3 regions of the Bacillus sp. DU-106 genome follow, and region 2 is predicted to be linked to each of the others. Evidence: riboswitches for the same ligand, from Rfam matches in the RefSeq annotation. Region 2 holds a riboswitch; each other region holds the start of a gene.
The links. Region 2 has a riboswitch for S-adenosylmethionine ahead of C3Y97_RS12730 (ECF-type riboflavin transporter substrate-binding protein). Riboswitches for the same ligand answer to the same signal wherever they lie in the genome.

Region 1 (6,828 bases), 2.6 Mb from region 2:
CTTTTTGTAAATCCTCTTTCATTCGCCCAACATAGCCAATTCCTTCTTTATCACCAACGCCACGCGTTAATGAATCACCTAAACTAACGATTTGTAACGTTCCCGTTTTCTTTTTCTCTTTTGCCACTACATCGGTCTTTTTAATTAAATTTGAAGCTTTCGGATTTAATACATCATTTACACCTGAAACAAAGCCATATGCAAATAAACAGAAAGATGCAATTGTAATGAGTAGAATTACTTTTACTACTTTTGATCTCATATCAAAACCCCTTTTAGCCCTCATAGATTGTCCATAATTATACCAAACGAAATTTTGAAAAGCGATTTTCACACCTTCTCAATTATGTCGTTTCTCTATCTATTAACTCTGGTAATAACTCTATATGCTTCACATCTAATTTCTCTTCATTAATCTTTTCATATAATAATTCAAACGCTTTCACTCCAACGTTTTTACTAGAATGCGAAATCGTCGTTATACCCAATATATCTGCCACCTCTTGATCATCACACCCGATAATCGTAATATCCTCTGGAATACGAACTCCTTGTTTTTTTGCTTCTGTAACCATCCCCGCTGCAATATGGTTACAAGATACAAGGAACGCCGTCGGTTTTACTGACATATGAGCCCATTCTCTAATTACATTGCGTCCATCTTCCACTGTAAAACATCCCTCAAATTTCCAGGTCTCTAACGATGTTACGATACTCTGTTGAAGCGAATCTTCGTACGCCTTCTTTCGTCTTTGGCTATTAACGCTATTACTTCTTCCAATACAATATCCAATACGTGTATGACCGGCATCTATTAAGCTTTTCATCCCACGTGAAAATACTTTGTAGTAATCGATATGGACACTTGAAATATACTTCGAATCTATTTCTTCACACATAACAATCGGGCCGAATTTCGTATATTCTTCAAGCTTCTCCTTACTATTTGTCCGAGAACAAATAATAACCCCATCAAGCTTTTTCATTTTTAACATATTCAAAATTTCTAGTTCTCTTTCTTCACTATAATTCGTCTGGCAAAGCATCATATTATAATTATTCTTTGCTGTCTCTTTTGATATCCCCTCGATAATAGCGCTATAATATTGATCATTTACGTGTGGCAATAAAACGCCAATTACATTCGTTTTTCCTTTCACTAAATGAATTGCATTCACGTTTTGCGTGTAATTTAATTCTTCTATAATCGCTAAAATTTCTTTTCGTTTCTGTTCATTTACGTACGGATGATTATTTAGTACACGTGAAACAGTTGAAACAGATACTCCAGCAAGTTCAGCAATCTTTCTTATATTTGTCATCTCATTTTCCCCTTCTCAAAAAAATTCTTCCTTGACCTGGTAAGCTTTCCACAATATATCCTTTCCTAGCAAATACATTTAGAAAGGATATACAACTATGCTTCGATTCAAATTAGAATATATATTTTTCATTGGCGGTTTACTCATTCTTGCCATCGGTATTAATATGATGACGACAATTACTTCCTTTGGACTTAGCCCTTATGATTCCTTCTTTATTGCACTATATCAAAATTTTGGGATAAGTATTGGTTTTTGGATTTTCATGATTAACTTTGCCTTTACACTTATCGTACTCTTTTGGAATAGAAAACAAATTACAATCGGTACAATTGTAACGATGGTTCTTATTTCTCTTTTTGTTGATTGGATTGGTTCCATTACAACTATTATGGACGCTATCCGCTCTCTTCCAAAATATATAACACTTATTTGCGGAAATCTATTCGTTGGAGCTGGAATTGGTCTTTACGTCTCTACAAACCTTTGTGCAGCGCCTCAAGAAGCTTTCGTTTTAACGTTTGCCGAGAAGAAAAAATGGACGTTTAGAAGAACAGAGATTTCATTAGCCTTTTTATTTTTAACGTTAAGCTTTTTATTAGATGGACCTATCTATTTTGGAACAATCATCTTATCCTTTACAACAGGCTGGATTATCCAAGCATTTATTCAAGTTGGTACGCAGATTTTAAATAGAAAAGAGCCTATTAAGCAAGCTGCTTAATAGGCTCTTTCTGTTTTATGGTAAGAGATACTACTTAGCATCCCCTTCAATTCGATAGTTCGCTTTCAAACAATCTATTTCTTCATACCCTTGCAACGTATGTAGAATATAATCATAATCAGCAAGAGACGCACGATGCGTTACAATTACAATTTCAGCCTTTCCTTTCTCTTCAAGCGGCATTTGAATAATTTTCTCAAAGCTAACTCCGCGCTCAGAGAACAATGAAGTAATTTTTGCAAATACACCAATTTCGTCTTTTACATGCAGTCTTAAAAACTTTTTCACGACAATTTCGTCTGGCTCTTTTAATACTTTTTGATATTGTGGGACTACAGCACTATTTCCTGTTACCCCTAATCTAATATTTTGCATTACAGCAACTAAATCCGAAACAACAGCTGTAGCTGTCGGTAAACTTCCTGCGCCTGGTCCATAAAACATCGTTTCCCCAACTGCTTCACCGTACACATACACAGCGTTATATTCATTTTGTACTGCTGCAAGAGGATGTGTATTTGGAAGTAAAGTTGGTTCAACTGTAACCTCCAATTTTTCACCATCTCGTTTTGCAAGACCGATTAATTTAATTGTATAACCTAAGCTCTTACTGTATTCAATATCTTCCTCTGTAATAGAGGTAATACCTTTTACTTTCACATCTCCAAGCTCTACATTTGTAGAGAAACCGAGGGTAGCTAAAATCGTCATTTTTCTTGCTGCATCTAAACCTTCTACATCTGATGTTGGATCTGCTTCTGCAAATCCAAGTTGTTGGGCTTCTTTTAACACGTCGTTATATGCTCTCCCTTCGTCTGACATTTTCGTCAAAATAAAATTTGTTGTTCCATTTACAATTCCCATTACTTTCGTAATAAGATCTGAAGAAAGTCCTTCTACGATACTGCGTAAAATTGGAATTCCCCCTGCCACACTCGCCTCATAGAATAAATCAGCCTTATTATCTTTTGCTGTCGCTAATAATTCAGCTCCATGTAATGCCATTAAGTCTTTATTTGCAGTTACAACATGCTTTCCGCTTTTTAAAGCTTGTAAAATATATGATTTTGCATCATCAATGCCACCCATCACTTCAATAACAACATCAATATTTGGATTATCTAAAATTTCATTTGCATCTTGTGTTAATAGAGTAGAAGGTACCTCTACCTCTCTCTCTTTCTCAATGTTTTGCACTAATACTTTCGTTACCTTCACTGGACAACCTACTTGGTGTATGAGTCGTTCTTGATGATCCGTAATAATACGAACCACACCACTGCCAACTGTCCCAAGACCTAATAACCCAACTTGAATTTCTTTCATAGTACTGTCCACCCCTCAAAAATTGTGTTTAGATGAAATTATATGAGTAAAAAATCTGAAAAACAATGTATTTTGAACATTCGGAAAAATAAAGGTTAATCTTTACAAGGAAAACGTTGCCACGTGTTACACAATCTTTCTTTACAATATATAAGGGGTTTCTTGATACACGTAATAATTTAACCAATTAGAAAACAATAAATTACCATGACTTCTCCACCTAACAAGCGGCTTTTCATCTGGATTATTATGTTTAAAATAGTTTTTTGGCACATCAATATTTAATCCCTTGTCACGATCTCGTTCGTATTCTTGTTTTAACGTCTCACAACTATATTCGCTATGTCCAAGGGCAAACACTTGCCTTCCTTCTGGCCCAATAACAAGGTGAACACCTGCTTCTTCAGAGTTTGCTAACAATGTTAATTCTTTCACTCCTCTAATATCATTCTCTCGTACTTCTGTATGACGAGAATGCGGAGCAAAAAACAATTCATCAAATCCTTGTAATAATTTCACATGTTGCTCGCAAACTTCATGTTCAAATACACCGAACACTTTTTCCTTAAGGGGATACTTTGGAACACCATAATGATAGTACAAGCCAGCCTGTGCCCCCCAGCAAATATGGAGCGTAGATGTTACATTCGTTTTTGAATACTCCATAATATGTTTAAGCTCTTCCCAATAATCTACCTCTTCAAAAGCAAGGGTCTCCACTGGCGCTCCTGTAATAATGAGCCCATCAAACTTTTCATTTTCAATATCACGAAACGTTTTATAAAAGCTTGTTAAATGTTCTTGCGTTACATTACGCGATAGATGTGATTCCATATGAAGCAAATGAACATCTAATTGTAACGGCGTGTTTCCAATTAAGCGAAGTAATTGCGCCTCTGTATCTTGTTTCGTTGGCATTAAATTTAATATAGCAATTTTTAAAGCACGTATATCTTGTGTTTCTGCCCGCTCCTTCGTCATTACAAAAATATTTTCTTTTTGCAACACTTTGCGAGCCGGTAAATCTTTATCAATTATGATCGGCATGTGTTTTGCCTCCAACTAGAGCTGCTTCCAAATCTGCAATAATATCAGAAACATCTTCTATACCAACCGATAAACGAATTAAATCAGATGTAACACCCGCTAAACGCTGATCTTCAGCATTTAATTGTCTATGCGTCGTACTAGCAGGATGTATAACGCAAGTTCGTGCATCAGCTACGTGCGTTACAAGAGTTGCTAGTTTTACATTTGCGATAAATTCTTTTGCTGCTTCTAATCCGCCTTTAATACCGAAAGTTAAAACACCACTAGCACCTTTTTTCAAGTACTGTTGTGCTAACGAGTAATTTTCATTACTATCTAACCCCGGATAATTCACCCATTCAATACGTTCATGATTAGCAAGCCACTTAGCAACTGCCAGAGCATTTTCACTATGACGCTCCATTCGTAAATGCAAAGTCTCTAAGCCAATATTGCTAATATATGCATTGAATGGGCTCATACAATTTCCATAATCTCTTAATAGCTGAACACGTGCTTTCACAATATACGCTGCTGCACCAAAGTTTTGAACGTAACTTACACCGTGATAACTTGGATCTGGTTCAACAAGCTCAGGATACTTTCCATTTGTCCAATCAAAGTTTCCACCGTCAATTACAATACCGCCTAAGGAGCTCGCATGCCCATCGATATACTTCGTCGTAGAATGAACAATAATATTTGCCCCATGTTCAAATGCCTGGCATAAATAAGGAGTTGCTAATGTATTATCAACGATAAAAGGTACCTCTAATTCTTTAGCGGCAGCTGAAAATTCTTTAAAATTTAAAACATTCATCGCTGGATTTCCTAACGATTCTGCATAGATAAGTTTCGTCTTGTCATTAGCAAGCGCCGTAATTTCATCTGCCGTTAAATTTGGATTAAAGAACGTAACATCAATGCCAAGCTTACGTAAACTCACCCCAAATAAATTAAACGTTCCCCCGTAAACAGTTGAAGAGCAAAGTAAATGGTCTCCACTACTACAAATATTTAAAACTGCGAGCATAATAGCTGCTTGCCCAGAAGCCGTTGCAACAGCTCCTACACCGCCTTCTAAATCTGATAATTTCTGCTCAAATGCTGCTAGAGTAGGGTTTCCAATACGTGTATAAATATATCCTTCTGCCTCTAAGTTAAATAGAGCTGCTAAATCATCCGAAGTATCGTATTTATACGTTGTGCTTTGATAAAGTGGTAAAACACGTGGTTCACCATTCTTTGGCGTATAGCCACCTTGCACACAAATTGTTCCTTTTCCCCATGATTCTCCCATCTCTCATTCTCCTTTCTTTTATACAAAATAAAAAACTGCCCCTTTCCTGAAAACAAGAAAGGAGCAGTTTGAAAACACGCTCTAAAGGCTCTTTCTTATCTCTCAGGATTACTACCTGCAGGATTTGGCACAATTCCGTTATACGGCTGTTGCCAAGGTTTCATCGGGCCTGTCCCTCCACCTTTTCTTGATAAGACTATGCAATTACCGTTGATTTTATAGCAATAATTTCCTAATGTCAAACAGTTTTTCTGAATGTTCTAAAATAAATGTTAACAGTTTCATATAAAGCAACAAAAGAAATATATTCTAGTCTATTTCAAAAAAGACCTTTAAAAACCTCAAATCAGTCTATAAAATTAAATAAGTAATTTAACCTATAAATTCAAATTCCCCAAAAGTTAGCCTATATGTTGAATAGGCCATCTTCTCAAAAAGATACTATATATATTCAATCCATTTTTCACTAGTATATTTCACTTTTTTCCCTACTAAGATTTACATAACGGAGGTATAACATGACAAATAAAAAAGATATGCATTACATACTTGCTCTATATGGCATTCTTCTAGGATCTATAGTAGGAGCTACAGTCTGGTTATTTTTAGTCACAATAAATATTGGAATCCACTTTATTTGGGGATACTTGCCTGAAGTTCTCTCTTTTCCCTCTTATTACACCCTTTGCGTAACAATAATTGGCGGGGTCCTTGTTGGTCTATCACAAAAACATTTCGGTACATACCCACGCCTTATGCCTGAAGTAATGGCTGAATATAAAAAAACTGGTCGAATCGAATATCGCTTTGTCCATCGGGCTACTTTAACAGCGATTATTGTTTTAATTTTCGGTGCTAGTCTTGGTCCAGAAGCCGCACTAGTTGGAATTATAGGCGGACTGTGCACATGGGTAGGGGATCGCTTTAAATTTGCCTTAAAGGGTATGAATGAGCTAACCGAGATCGGAATTGGCGCTACTTTAAGTGTCATTTTTAACGCACCATTATTCGGTTATTTAGCACCAAATGAAAATGAGGGGGAAGAAATTGCTGCTTTTTCTAAAGGAAAAAAAGCGATTGTATACTTAGCTACTACTTTCGCAGGTTTTTCTGTTTATTTACTACTG
Region 2 (6,828 bases):
ACTAACGGCTAAAGATATAGAAGTGTTAGCTATTAAAAGTAAAATGACCTCAGGTTTTCAAATGGCACCTCAAATTATTAAAAAGGACGTTAGTGAACAGGAATATGCGGTGATTAGTGAAAATTTAGCGAACCTTCCAGGAGTAGACGCATCAGTTGATTGGGAGAGAATCTATGTAAATGATGGATTATTCCGTTCTGTCCTTGGTAACGTTTCAAATGCTGATGAAGGATTGCCACGTGAACGATTAGATTATTATTTAGTGCGTGATTATAGCCGAAATGATAGGGTCGGCAAAAGTTATATCGAACAGCAATACGAAGATGTACTTCATGGTACAAAAAAAGAAGTAAGAAGCATTGCTGATAAACAAGGAAATACTATTAGAACGGAAACGGTTTCGGAAGGGAAAAGCGGTAAAAATTTAACTTTAACAATAGATATGGAATTGCAAAAAAAAGTAGAGGAGAGCATAGAAAAAATATTAAAACAATATAAAGGATCAGAATCAATGTTAGACCGTGCTTTCGTAGTAATGATGAATCCGAAAAATGGCCAAGTATTATCGATGGCTGGGAAAAGGCTTGTAGAAAAAGACGGGAAAATGGAAGTTGAAGATTATGCTTTAGGCACGCTGACAAGTTCATATGAGCTTGGATCAACGGTTAAAGGTGCGACAGTGTTAACAGGGTTTGAAACAAATGCAATAACTCCTGGAACACATTTTTATGATGCACCTATGAAATTTAAAGGAACTAAGGAAAAGAAGTCTTGGAAAAATTTTGGTGATATAGACGATCTAAGAGCGTTACAAGTTTCTTCAAACGTTTATATGTTTAATATAGCATTAAAAATTGCTGGCGTGGGTTATGTGAAAAATAGTTCACTAGATATTAAACAAGAATATTTTGATAAAATGAGGTATTATTTCAGGCAATTTGGACTAGGCGTACAAACTGGTATTGATTTACCAAATGAAACCGCAGGGCAAATTGGAAGAAAAGATAATCAGCCTGGTTTCTTATTAGATTATTCTATTGGACAATATGATACGTATACACCACTTCAGCTTGCACAATATATTTCGACTATCGCAAATGGAGGGTATCGAATGAAACCACAAATTGTTCAAGAGATTAGAGAACAAACCGTTCAAAAAGATGAGGTTGGTAAAGTAGTACAATCAATAGAACCCGTTGTTTTAAATAGAATCGATATGAAACAAGAATATATTAATCAAGTAAAAGAAGGATTTAGAAAAGTATTTCAAGAGGGAGATGGAACGGGAGTAAGAGCATTCCAAAAAGCACCATATAAACCAGCTGGTAAAACAGGGACCGCACAAACTGTATATGGTGGAGAAAATGAAATTGGGCGAAATGCGAAAGGTGATCGTAGAGAATGTTATAACTTAACATTGGCTGGATATGCGCCATATGATGATCCAGAAGTAGCATTTTCTGTTGTAGTACCATGGGTTGAAAATGATAAATCGGGCATTAACTCCGATATTGGAAAAGAAGTTTTAGATGCTTATTTTGATTTGAAAAATAAGAGATTAACTGGTGAAGCGCCAAAAACAGATGCCTCTAAAGAGAATTAAAATGTACGAAACGTCTCTAGCATTCCTGTAAACTAGAGGCGTTTTTATCTGGGAATAGATTAGAAATGGGGTATATATGAAGCTGTTTATTCTAAAATATTGGAGGAACATATGTAGCTACATATTCATTATAATAGGGGTTATTTTTATTAATAAGTCCTTTTTATTTTGTATGGTAGAAGGAATTTCGATGCAACCTACTTTGAATGAAAAAGATTATATACTTGTTAATAAGGTAAACGTCTGTTTATCGTCTTTTCATCATGGAGATGTTGTCATTATAAAAAAAGAAGACGCGCCTACTTACTATGTGAAACGAATTATTGGATTATCGGGGGATAACATACAACTAAAAGAGGATGAGGTATTTATTAACGGTAAAAAGCGTGATGAGTCGTATATACATTTAGATATGTCACAAGTATCCAATCGTTTTTCAAATTTTAGAGAAATAAAAGTTCCTACGCATAAATTATTTGTGTTAGGTGATAATCGTAATCATAGTAAAGATAGTAGGAATACACTTGGACTTATTGATGAATCAAATATAATAGGTAAAGTAGAAATGGTATTTTATCCATTTGATCATATAAAATGGATAAAATAATTCTATTAACGATTCACATTTTATAAAATAAATCATATATTGATAGCATAGGACAAGCAGAAACGCTTGTTCTAACCTCACAGAACACTCCTTATCACGGTTAGGCATCTACATAGGTAGATGCTTTTTTTATGTTGATGACTGAAAATTATTTATCAATATAATGTAGCAAGCATATTAGGACTATTAGGGGAAGATTACTTGTACAAATAACAGTATGCTTAATTAAAACAGTGAAATGTAAGGAGTGAGGAATAAGTGCTAAATATTTTAGTAGTTAATTTTCCAGCAGAGGGGCATGTAAACCCTACATTAAATTTAGTAAAAGCCTTTACTGAACGAGGCGATAACGTACATTATATTACAACGGCAAACTTTAAGGATAGAATTGAAGATTTAGGAGCTACTGTACATACTCATCCGGATCTATTAAAAGAGATTTCTATTGATGCTGAAACCTCATCTGGGTTAAATGCTTTCTTTCATGTGCATGTTCAAACTTCTTTATATATATTAGAAATTACGAAACAATTATATGAAAGTATAAATTTTGATTTCGTAATTTATGATATATTTGGCGCAGGAGAGTTAGTAAAGGAATATTTACAAGTTCCAGGTGTAGTGTCCTCACCTATATTTTTAATTCCGCCAGAATTTTTGAAGACATTACCTTTTCATCCAAATGCAGATATGCCATTTCAACCAGAGGAAATCTCTGAAAAATTACTAAATCAGATGGAACATAAATTTGGAGTAAAACCAAAGAATAATCTTCAATTTATGAATAATAAGGGTGATGTTTGTCTCGTATACACAAGTCGTTATTTCCAACCTAATAGCGAATCGTTCGGGGAAAATAACATTTTTATTGGACCGAGTATTTCAAAGCGTAAAACAAATATAAAGTTTCTACTGGAATCACTTAAAGAAAAGAAAGTTATTTATATTTCAATGGGAACACTGCTTGAAGGACTCGAACCATTCTTTAATACTTGTATTGATACTTTTTCAGATTTTGATGGGATAGTTGTAATGGCAATTGGTGATAGAAATGATATTTCTAAAATTAAGGAAGCACCAGATAATTTTATAATTGCTCCATACGTACCTCAATCAGAAATATTAAATGAAGCAGATGTTTTTATTACACATGGTGGTATGAATAGTGTACACGATGCCATTCATTATAATGTCCCATTTGTAATAATACCGCATGATAAAGATCAGCCAATGATAGCGCAAAGATTAACTGAGCTTGAAGCGGCACATAGACTATTGAAAGAACATGTTAATGTACACACTTTAAAAGAGGCCGTAACAGATGTACTTTCAAATGAAAAGTATAAATATGGTATAAGAAAACTTAATGATAGCTTTTTAGAATGTGGTGGTTCAAAAGAAGCGATTGCAGTTATTGAATCTCTTTTAAATAAAGTAAAACTTTAATTGGTGGGGCTTTACTGCCTGCAAATAGCGGGATAAATAGTCGTAACTGTATACAAGCATAGAGGTTCTCACCTTTATGCTTGTGTATTCTTATCCAGCAAATTGTACAGCAGTATTTGCATGTAAAAAAGCAGTATCAAAAACGGGAACAGTAAGATCATTTTGGGAGATGAGTAAAGGTATTTCAGTGCAGCCTAATAATATACCTTCAGCACCGTTTTGAATTAATAATTTTGTAATTTGTAATAACCTTTTTTTAGATGTTTCTGAAATGATCCCTCTACTTAATTCATCTAATATGACATGGTGGATAAAAGTTCTTTCCTCGTCATTTGGGATAATTGTCTCAATGTTATATTTCGCTAATCGTGATTTATAGAAATCTTGCTCCATCGTTTGTTTTGTTCCTAATAGTCCGATACGTTTTATATTCTGTTCTACCATTTCTTTAGCACTTACATCACCAATGTGAAGAAGCGGGATAGATATTGCTTGTTCTACCTCCTCGGCAAATAGATGTACAGTATTTGAACACATTAATAAACATTCAGCCCCAGATTTTTCAACTTTCTTTGCAACTGTAACTAGTTCATTTTTCACTTCTTCATATTGATGGTTTTGTAATAAAGTAGTTACTTCACCAAAGTCCATACTATATAAAATTAGCTTCGCATTTTGATCGTATTGAGAGAGTGTAAGTGTATTAATATGTTTATAGTATAATGATGTAGATTCCCAACTTAATCCTCCAATCAAACCAATAACTTTCATAATGCAGTCCTCCCGAAACGATTTTGAATTCATTATTTCATAATTCCGATAAGAATACAATGATTTAAATGTGCTATTTAATAAAAAATAAAAATAGTAAGAAAAGTGTTGAAATTTACATTCTTTAGTGCCATAATACGAATTACAAATTAATACTTATCCAGAGAGGTGGAGGGAACGGCCCTAAGAAACCTCAGCAACCCCTATGCAATTTTATAGGAAGGTGCTAATTCCGCAGAGGACACGATGTGTTTTTTGAAAGATAAGAGGATTCTTGAAAGTGAAAGAAAGTGACCTCTTATGTAAGAGGTCATTTTTTTGTTGTATAGAAAGGGAGTGTCGATGCATAATTCATTTTTAAATTAAATATAGAGTAATAAAAGTTGACTAATATGAGAGGGGAATTGTCATGAATAAATTATCAACAAAGTTAGTAGTAGCAATCGGTATTGGAGCAGCATTATACGGGATATTAGGACTTTGGGGATTTTCTATTGCACCGAATACATTTATTAAACCAGCATTAGCTATATTAACTGTTTTTGGAGCATTATTTGGTCCAGTGGCAGGACTGTTAATCGGACTTATCGGTCATACCGTAACAGATACGATTGCTGGATGGGGTATTTGGTGGGGATGGGTTATTAGTTCAGGAATTATTGGTTTTTCAATGGGGCTTATTCAAAAAAGAGTTGGTTTTAGTGTGAAAAACGGGTCGTTTAACAAGGGGGATATTTCTTATTTAGCAATTACTGGGCTAGTTGGTATTGTCATTGCTATTATATTTGCTGGGGCATTCGATATTATTGTGATGGGAGAACCATTTGACAAAATTGTTATACAAGTATTAGGAGCAACAATTTCCGATGTCATCGTTTTCTTAGTACTTGGATTGCCACTTACAATTGGTTTGGCGAAATCCAATAAGAAACATACACATTTAAAAATTGAAAAGTAGGGATGTTAACATGCAACCAATTATTTCGTTTGAACAATTCACCTTTCAATATGGGCATGCTGCGCAGCCTACTTTAAGTGATATTACCTTTCATATATACCCTGGGGAAAAAGTGCTAATTGCTGGACGAAGTGGTTCAGGAAAGTCGACATTAGCTCATTGTATAAATGGGCTAATCCCATTTTCTTACGAAGGGAATAGCACAGGTAACGTTTTAATTGCCGGTAAAGACCCAAGGGAAGGAAGTATTTTTGAACAAAGTAAACAGGTAGGAACAATTTTACAAGATCAAGATGCTCAATTTATTGGTCTGACAGTAGAAGAAGATGTAGCTTTTTATTTAGAAAATGAATGTGTAAAGCAAGATAACATGAAAAAGATTGTTTCGGACTCATTAAGAAAGGTGAAGATGCATACGTTTCATAAACAAAGTCCACATGAATTATCAGGAGGTCAAAAGCAAACAGTTTCTCTTGCTGGTTTATTAACAACAAATGCGGATATATTATTGTTCGATGAACCATTAGCGAACTTAGATCCACTAAGCGCCATACATACGATAGAACTTATGAAAGATATACATGAGCAGTATAATAAAACGATTGTTATTATCGAACATAGGATAGAAGAAATTTTAAAACTGGATTTAGACAAAGTTATATTAATTGATGAAGGTAAAGTCATTGCGATGGGAACACCAAAAGAAATCTTAGCGTCAAATATATTACCACGTATTGGCTTAAGAGAGCCTATTTACATCGAAGCATTAAAGAGATTACATTTTGATCGTAATAATGACGTAATATATCCAATGGAAAACCTTCAAAAAGAAAAGGTAAGCAACGTTATAAAAGAGTGGATGGAGAAACAAGTCATATTAGAAAGGAATGCTAAAAACAAGGAATTACTTAAAGTGGAGAATTTATCATTTTCATACCCTAATAAACAAAAAGTATTAGAAAATGTAAACCTTTTAATATATGAAGGAGAAATTGTGGCACTGTTAGGACATAATGGAGCAGGGAAATCAACATTAGCTCATAGTCTTATAGGTATAAACAAAATGAAAAATGGGAAAATTGCGTTAAAAGGTGAAGATATTAGTTCTTGGTCTATTCGTAAACGTGGGGAAATCATATCTTACGTGATGCAAAATCCAAATCATATGATTACACAGCCTACTGTTTTTGAAGAAGTTTCATTTACATTAACATTACATAATTTTTCTAAGGAAGAAATTAAGAATAAAGTAGAAGGGATTTTAAAAATTTGTGGCTTATATCCATTTCGTAATTGGCCAATTCAAGCACTAAGCTATGGGCAAAAAAAGAGACTAACAATCGCATCTGTATTAACAACAAATCCTAAGCTTATCATATTAGATGAACCGACAGCAGGACAAGATTATTATCATTATAAACAATTTATGTCGTTTATTAAAAA
Region 3 (6,828 bases), 1.6 Mb from region 2:
TAACATCTGGCCTTTCCTTCATAGCTTCACTTATTTTATTTTTAGCATTCTCAATATTTTTTTCTACATCTCCAAAAACAATATCCATTTGAATACATGCGACTTTCATTTTTTCAGCCCCATTCTTATTTTTCTCTTTACAAAATACTGGAAAGATTATATCATTTGTCACTAGAATTGTAACAACTTTCAAAAGAGGTGGAAAGTATGAAATTATTTCAACCTTCTGAGATAGTAACATCATTGCCAACACAATTTTTCGCTTCACTTGTTGCAAAAGTTAACAAAGTCGTTGCAGCTGGTCACGATGTTATTAATCTAGGTCAAGGTAATCCAGATCAACCAACACCGCAGCATATCGTAAAAGCTTTACAAGATGCTGCCGAAAAGACCATTCATCATAAATATCCGCCATTTCGCGGACATGAAAGCTTAAAGGAAGCCGTGGCTACATTCTATAAACGTGAATATGGCGTCGAATTAAACCCAAAAACTGAAGTTGCTATTTTGTTTGGTGGGAAGGCTGGACTAGTAGAATTACCGATTTGTTTTACAAATCCTGGTGATACGATTCTCGTTCCGGATCCAGGTTATCCAGATTATTTATCCGGGGTTGCTTTAGCAAAAGCACAATTTGAAAGAATGCCACTTATTGCAGAAAATAACTTTTTACCAGATTATACGAACATTGATGACTCTATTGCAGAGCGTGCAAAATTAATGTTTTTAAACTATCCAAATAATCCTACCGGTGCTACTGCATCAAAAGATTTTTTTGATGCAACCATTCACTTTGCTAATAAACATAATATATTAGTTGTTCACGATTTTGCTTATGGCGCTATCGGATTTGATGGTCAAAAACCTGTTAGTTTCTTGCAAGCAGATGGTGCGAAAAATATAGGAATTGAAATTTACACATTATCAAAAACTTTCAATATGGCTGGCTGGCGCATCGCTTTTGCTGTAGGGAATGAAAGTGTGATTGAAACAATTAACCTATTACAAGATCATATGTATGTTAGTATATTCGGTGCAGTTCAAGATGCTGCTCGAGAAGCGCTATTAAGTTCACAGTCTTGTGTAATAGACCTTGTAAATAGTTACGAATCTCGAAGAAACGCTCTTATTTCAGCCTGTCACTCAATTGGTTGGAATGTAGACATTCCAACAGGATCATTCTTTGCATGGCTTCCCGTTCCAAAAGGATATACCTCTGAGCAATTTTCTAATATTTTACTAGAAAAAGCACATGTCGCAGTTGCTCCTGGTGTTGGATTTGGTGAGCATGGCGAAGGGTATGTCCGTGTTGGTCTCTTACATACAGAAGATAGATTACGAGAAGCCATTAATCGAATTGATAAATTAAATTTTTTCAAAAAGTAATTGACAACACGAAAAATATCTGACAAAATTCAGTTATCTTAAAAATTTAAACATTTCTAAATACTTCTTATCAAGAGCAGGTGGAGGGACGAGCCCGACGAAACCCGGCAACCGATCTACAATTGTAGACACGGTGCTAATTCTCGCAGCATTACGCTGACAGATAAGGAGCTGGTTGTAAAAAAACCTCTCCTTAGCTGAGAGGTTTTTTTATTTAACTAGGAGGTTATAACAATGAGCGGAATTATAGCGACGTATTTAATCCATGATGATTCACATAACTTAGAAAAAAAAGCTGAGCAAATTGCACTCGGTTTAACAATTGGCTCTTGGACTCATTTGCCACACTTATTGCAAGAACAATTAAAGCAGCATAAAGGCAACGTCATTCATGTTGAGGAATTAGCTGAACATGAACATACCAATTCGTATTTACGTAAAAAAGTAAAACGCGGAATTATTAAAATCGAATATCCGCTATTAAACTTCAGTCCAGATTTACCAGCGATTTTAACGACTACATTTGGAAAGCTATCACTTGATGGCGAAGTAAAATTAATTGACTTAACTTTTTCAGACGAGTTAAAAAAACATTTTCCTGGTCCAAAATTCGGGATAGATGGTATTCGAAATCTTTTACAAGTGCATGATCGTCCCCTTTTAATGAGTATTTTTAAAGGAATGATTGGACGAAACATTGGGTATTTAAAAACGCAATTACGCGATCAAGCAATTGGTGGTGTAGATATAGTAAAAGATGATGAAATATTATTTGAAAATGCATTAACACCACTTACGAAACGCATTGTATCTGGAAAAGAAGTTTTACAATCTGTATATGAAACATACGGACATAAAACGTTATATGCCGTAAATTTAACAGGACGAACTTTTGATTTAAAAGAAAATGCTAAACGTGCAGTGCAAGCTGGAGCTGATATTCTATTATTTAACGTATTTGCTTACGGACTAGATGTACTACAATCACTTGCAGAAGATGATGAAATCCCAGTTCCTATTATGGCACATCCTGCTGTAAGTGGTGCTTATTCAGCATCCAAGTTATATGGAGTTTCATCTCCATTATTACTTGGAAAGCTACTACGTTATGCTGGGGCTGACTTTTCATTATTCCCATCTCCATACGGAAGTGTTGCGCTAGAAAAAGAGGAGGCTCTTGCTATCTCAAAATATTTAACTGAAGACGATGCATCTTTCAAGAAGAGCTTTTCTGTTCCGTCTGCTGGTATTCATCCTGGTTTCGTTCCCTTTATTGTACGAGATTTCGGTAAAGATGTTGTTATTAATGCTGGCGGCGGGATACACGGACATCCAAATGGAGCGCAAGGCGGCGGTAAAGCTTTCCGTACTGCAATTGATGCTACTTTGCAAAATAAACCACTCCATGAAGTAGACGACATAAATTTGCATAGTGCACTACAAATATGGGGAAATCCCTCTTATGAGGTGAAATTATGAGTATTCAAGTATTTTGTGATTTCGATGGCACGATTACAAATAATGATAACATTATGTCCATTATGGAAAAATTCGCACCACCAGAAGCCGAAGAAGTAAAGAATAAAATTTTATCACAAGAACTATCCATTCAAGAAGGTGTTTCTCAATTATTTCAATTAATACCTACTAATCTGCACGATGATATTATTCAATTTTTAATAGAAACTGCTGAAATCCGTAGTGGTTTTCATGAGTTTATACAATTCGTAAAGGAAAATAACATTTCTTTTTACGTGATATCAGGTGGAATGGATTTCTTCGTCTATCCACTCTTACAAGGAATCATTCCAAAAGAGCAAATTTATTGTAATGAAACAGACTTTTCAGCAGAGTTTATTACAGTTAAATGGCCCCATTCTTGTGATGATCATTGTCAAAATCATTGCGGATTATGTAAATCATCATTAATCCGTAAATTAAGTGATACAGATGACTTTCATATTGTAATTGGAGATTCTATTACTGATTTACAAGCCGCGAAACAAGCTGATAAAGTATTCGCTCGCGATTTTCTTATTACAAAGTGTGAAGAAAATCATATTGCTTATACACCGTTTGAAACATTTCAAGATGTGCAAGCTGAATTAAAACTTTTGTTGGAGGTGAAGGCATGAAACAACTTTTTCGTCAATGGTATGACTTAAGCGAGATAAAAAAAGAGTTAACAACACGAAATTGGTTCCCAGCAACAAGTGGTAATATTTCTATAAAGGTTAGTCATGAACCACTTACTTTTCTTATTACGGCAAGCGGTAAAGATAAAACAAAAACCACTCCAGATGATTTTCTATTAGTAGATCATGTAGGAGTTCCCGTTTTAGAGACTGAATTACGCCCTTCAGCAGAAACAATATTGCATACACACATTTATAACAATACGAATGCCGGTTGCGTACTTCATGTTCATACAACCGATAATAATGTCATCACAAATTTATATAGTGATGCAGTCACCCTTCAAAATCAAGAAATTATTAAAGCTCTCGATATTTGGGAAGAAGGTGCAACCATTCACATTCCTATTATCGAAAACCATGCCCATATCCCAACACTTGGAGAAAACTTCCGAAAGCATATACAAGGAGATTCGGGTGCAGTATTAATCCGTAACCACGGTATTACCGTATGGGGCCGAGATAGCTTTGATGCAAAGAAGAGATTAGAAGCTTATGAGTTTTTATTCCAATTTCATATAAAACTATTATCAATTCAAGGAGGCGTTTCTAATGGCGCAAATTCGTATTCATGAAGTAAATACTCGTATTGAAAATGAAGTGGAAGTATCTAAATTTCTACAAGAGGAAGGCGTTTTATATGAGAAATGGAATATTTCTAAACTTCCTACTCATTTAAATGAAAATTATTCGTTAACAGATGAAAACAAAGCTGAAATATTAGCTATTTTTTCAAAAGAAATCGCTGATGTTTCAGCACGTCGAGGTTATAAAGCACATGATGTAATCTCACTTTCAAGTAGCACACCTAACCTTGACGAATTATTAATTAATTTCCAAAAGGAACACCATCATACAGATGACGAAGTTCGCTTTATCGTCAGTGGTCACGGCATTTTCGCTATTGAAGGTAAAGATGGGAAATTCTTTGATGTTGAACTTGAGCCAGGCGATTTAATATCTGTTCCTGAAAATGCAAGACATTATTTTACCTTGCAAGATGATCGCCAAGTTGTAGCTATTCGTATTTTTGTGACAACTGAAGGCTGGGTTCCAATCTATTAAGGTAGTTAGTTGAATAAAAGGACTTGGACCCCCTTTTCCAAACTTTTATTCACTCTACATATATACATCCTCCTATGGAAAAGGCTTATTTCATTTTGAAATAAGTCTGATTTTTTATTTACTTGAAAGTACCATTTCATCACAAATTTACACCTTAATTTTTCAAGTGCATTTTTCGAACATTTTTTGAACATTTATTGAATTTTTTCTGAAAATTCTGTTTTATATGTGATATACTACAATTAACTTAGAAGGAAAATAATATCGCAAACAGAGGGGGATAATCATGAGCTTACTTATCGCACTTATACTTGGAGTTACATGTGGAGCATTTCCTGTTATTTTAGGAGCTATTATGGAAGAGTTAGAAATTGGTGTTTTAGGATTTGTCGCATCTTGTGTAAGCGCTTTATTATTTGGTTTATTCGGCGCTATTCCTGTTTCAATTCTGTGTGCTTTTTATATAATACGCCATGCTCGTACAAAACAATTTGGTCCTAATCACATCGCACAAATTATCCCGTTCCCGGTTGAACGATGCCGACGCGCTTCTAACTTATAATTATAAAAATTAAAGATGACTAAATAAATAAAAGTCCTCAAATGAGGACTTTTATTTATTTTCTTCTAGAAATTGAAACAATTCTTGTAGATGTAGGGCATCTTCACCATAGCTAACAGATACATGAAATATACCATCAATCTCAGCTTGCATATAAAGATCCACTCCATCACGATCATATTTCAATGCCAAATAAAACTCCATTTCTTCTAACATCTTTTTTGAGGTTCGAATTACATAATGTCCCTTCTCATCTCTTCCATATTCAAATTCTGGTTCAAAATCATATTTTTGTTTAAAAGCTTCTTTTTGTTTTTCATTAATTTGCATACAAGTAGCTCGCTGTACAGTATCAATCATCTCATCAAACTTTTGAAGGTCCACCTCGTTTACCCCCTTATATATTTTTTATATAGTACTTGTGTTCCACTATTTTCTTCGCCATCCTTAATTAACTCTTCATACAATTCTTTCGCCAAACTTAAGCCTGGGACTGGTAATTGTAATTTTTCTGCTTCCTCTAAAGCAATTTTCATATCTTTCATAAAATGCTTTACATAAAATCCTGGCTCAAAGTCTCCTTTTAACATTCGAGGAGCTAAATTACTTAATGACCAGCTACCTGCTGCCCCTGTTGAAATACTCTCTAACACTTTATCTGGATTCAGTCCAGCCTTCTTCGCGTAAGCAACAGCTTCACATACTCCAATCATATTGGAAGCAATCGCAATTTGATTGCACATTTTTGTATGTTGTCCACTCCCAGCTGGTCCTTGTAATTGAATGTTTGTTCCTAACTTTTCAAGTAAAGGTAAGCATCTATCATATATTTCTTTCTCCCCACCTACCATAATTGCGAGTTTTGCTTCTTTCGCACCAACATCTCCTCCTGAGACAGGTGCATCTAACGTATATATATTTTTGCTTTTTGCAACTTCATTAATCCGTTTTGCTAAAGTAGGTGTAGATGTCGTAAAGTCAATTGCTATCATACCTTCTTTGGCATGTTCTATAATTCCTTCTATACCAAAATACACTTCTTCTACATCATGTGGATATCCAACCATTGTCATTACAATATCAACTTGCTTTACTAACTCTTTTGGCGTATTACACCAATTTGCACCATCTTGCACTAAAGAATCTGTTTTTGCTTTCGTTCTATTATATACATATACTTTATGACCATCTTGCATTAAGTGATAAACCATACTTTTTCCCATTACGCCAATACCAATGAAACCTATTGATAAAGTTTTATGTTCCATTTTCTCATCCCCTTTGTTCTAATAAATCATTTACCATCTTTCGGAACTCTTTATTAAAGTCATCATCCATACTATTTTTCACATTTGAAAATAAAATAACAAAAGTTCCTTTTTCTTTATTAAAATTATTGAAAGTGTTCCAACCAGATAATACACCATGATTATGAAAATAATCTGGATATATATAAAAACTAAATGCATATTTCCGTTCTGCTGAAGGTGAAAACATTGCTTGTATACTTTGTTCAGAAAGAAGTTTTCCATTTATAATTGCTTCGTCTAATTTCTTCATATCTCCAACTGTCGTATACATCTCACCACAACCATATAGCCAATCCATGCCTAACTTCTG

Region 1: it holds a riboswitch for S-adenosylmethionine, as region 2 does, so the genes downstream of both, C3Y97_RS27240 (bifunctional O-acetylhomoserine aminocarboxypropyltransferase/cysteine synthase) here and C3Y97_RS12730 (ECF-type riboflavin transporter substrate-binding protein) in region 2, are expected to answer to the same signal.
Region 3: it holds a riboswitch for S-adenosylmethionine, as region 2 does, so the genes downstream of both, mtnW (2,3-diketo-5-methylthiopentyl-1-phosphate enolase) here and C3Y97_RS12730 (ECF-type riboflavin transporter substrate-binding protein) in region 2, are expected to answer to the same signal.

What each region holds. Positions count from the first base shown of each region.
Region 1 covers NZ_CP026607.1:5,318,663-5,325,490, forward strand. The annotation lists gene C3Y97_RS27215 (SGNH/GDSL hydrolase family protein) at 1-334, opposite strand, end outside; gene C3Y97_RS27220 (LacI family DNA-binding transcriptional regulator) at 345-1,322, opposite strand; gene C3Y97_RS27225 (YczE/YyaS/YitT family protein) at 1,420-2,046, shown strand; gene C3Y97_RS27230 (homoserine dehydrogenase) at 2,077-3,372, opposite strand; gene metA (homoserine O-acetyltransferase MetA) at 3,514-4,419, opposite strand; gene C3Y97_RS27240 (bifunctional O-acetylhomoserine aminocarboxypropyltransferase/cysteine synthase) at 4,403-5,701, opposite strand; SAM riboswitch class I at 5,794-5,898, opposite strand; gene C3Y97_RS27245 (chloride channel protein) at 6,220-6,828, shown strand, end outside.
Region 2 covers NZ_CP026607.1:2,494,296-2,501,123, forward strand. The annotation lists gene C3Y97_RS12710 (peptidoglycan D,D-transpeptidase FtsI family protein) at 1-1,603, shown strand, start outside; gene lepB (signal peptidase I) at 1,680-2,210, shown strand; gene C3Y97_RS12720 (macrolide family glycosyltransferase) at 2,469-3,656, shown strand; gene C3Y97_RS12725 (aspartate/glutamate racemase family protein) at 3,747-4,427, opposite strand; SAM riboswitch class I at 4,581-4,696, shown strand; gene C3Y97_RS12730 (ECF-type riboflavin transporter substrate-binding protein) at 4,837-5,385, shown strand; gene C3Y97_RS12735 (ABC transporter ATP-binding protein) at 5,396-6,828, shown strand, end outside.
Region 3 covers NZ_CP026607.1:4,045,158-4,051,985, forward strand. The annotation lists gene C3Y97_RS20390 (carbon-nitrogen family hydrolase) at 1-193, opposite strand, end outside; gene C3Y97_RS20395 (pyridoxal phosphate-dependent aminotransferase) at 208-1,386, shown strand; SAM riboswitch class I at 1,451-1,556, shown strand; gene mtnW (2,3-diketo-5-methylthiopentyl-1-phosphate enolase) at 1,621-2,865, shown strand; gene C3Y97_RS20405 (2-hydroxy-3-keto-5-methylthiopentenyl-1-phosphate phosphatase) at 2,862-3,521, shown strand; gene C3Y97_RS20410 (methylthioribulose 1-phosphate dehydratase) at 3,518-4,156, shown strand; gene C3Y97_RS20415 (1,2-dihydroxy-3-keto-5-methylthiopentene dioxygenase) at 4,134-4,646, shown strand; gene C3Y97_RS20420 (hypothetical protein) at 4,933-5,208, shown strand; gene C3Y97_RS20425 (DUF3909 family protein) at 5,260-5,592, opposite strand; gene C3Y97_RS20430 (NAD(P)-dependent oxidoreductase) at 5,598-6,476, opposite strand; gene C3Y97_RS20435 (serine hydrolase) at 6,481-6,828, opposite strand, start outside.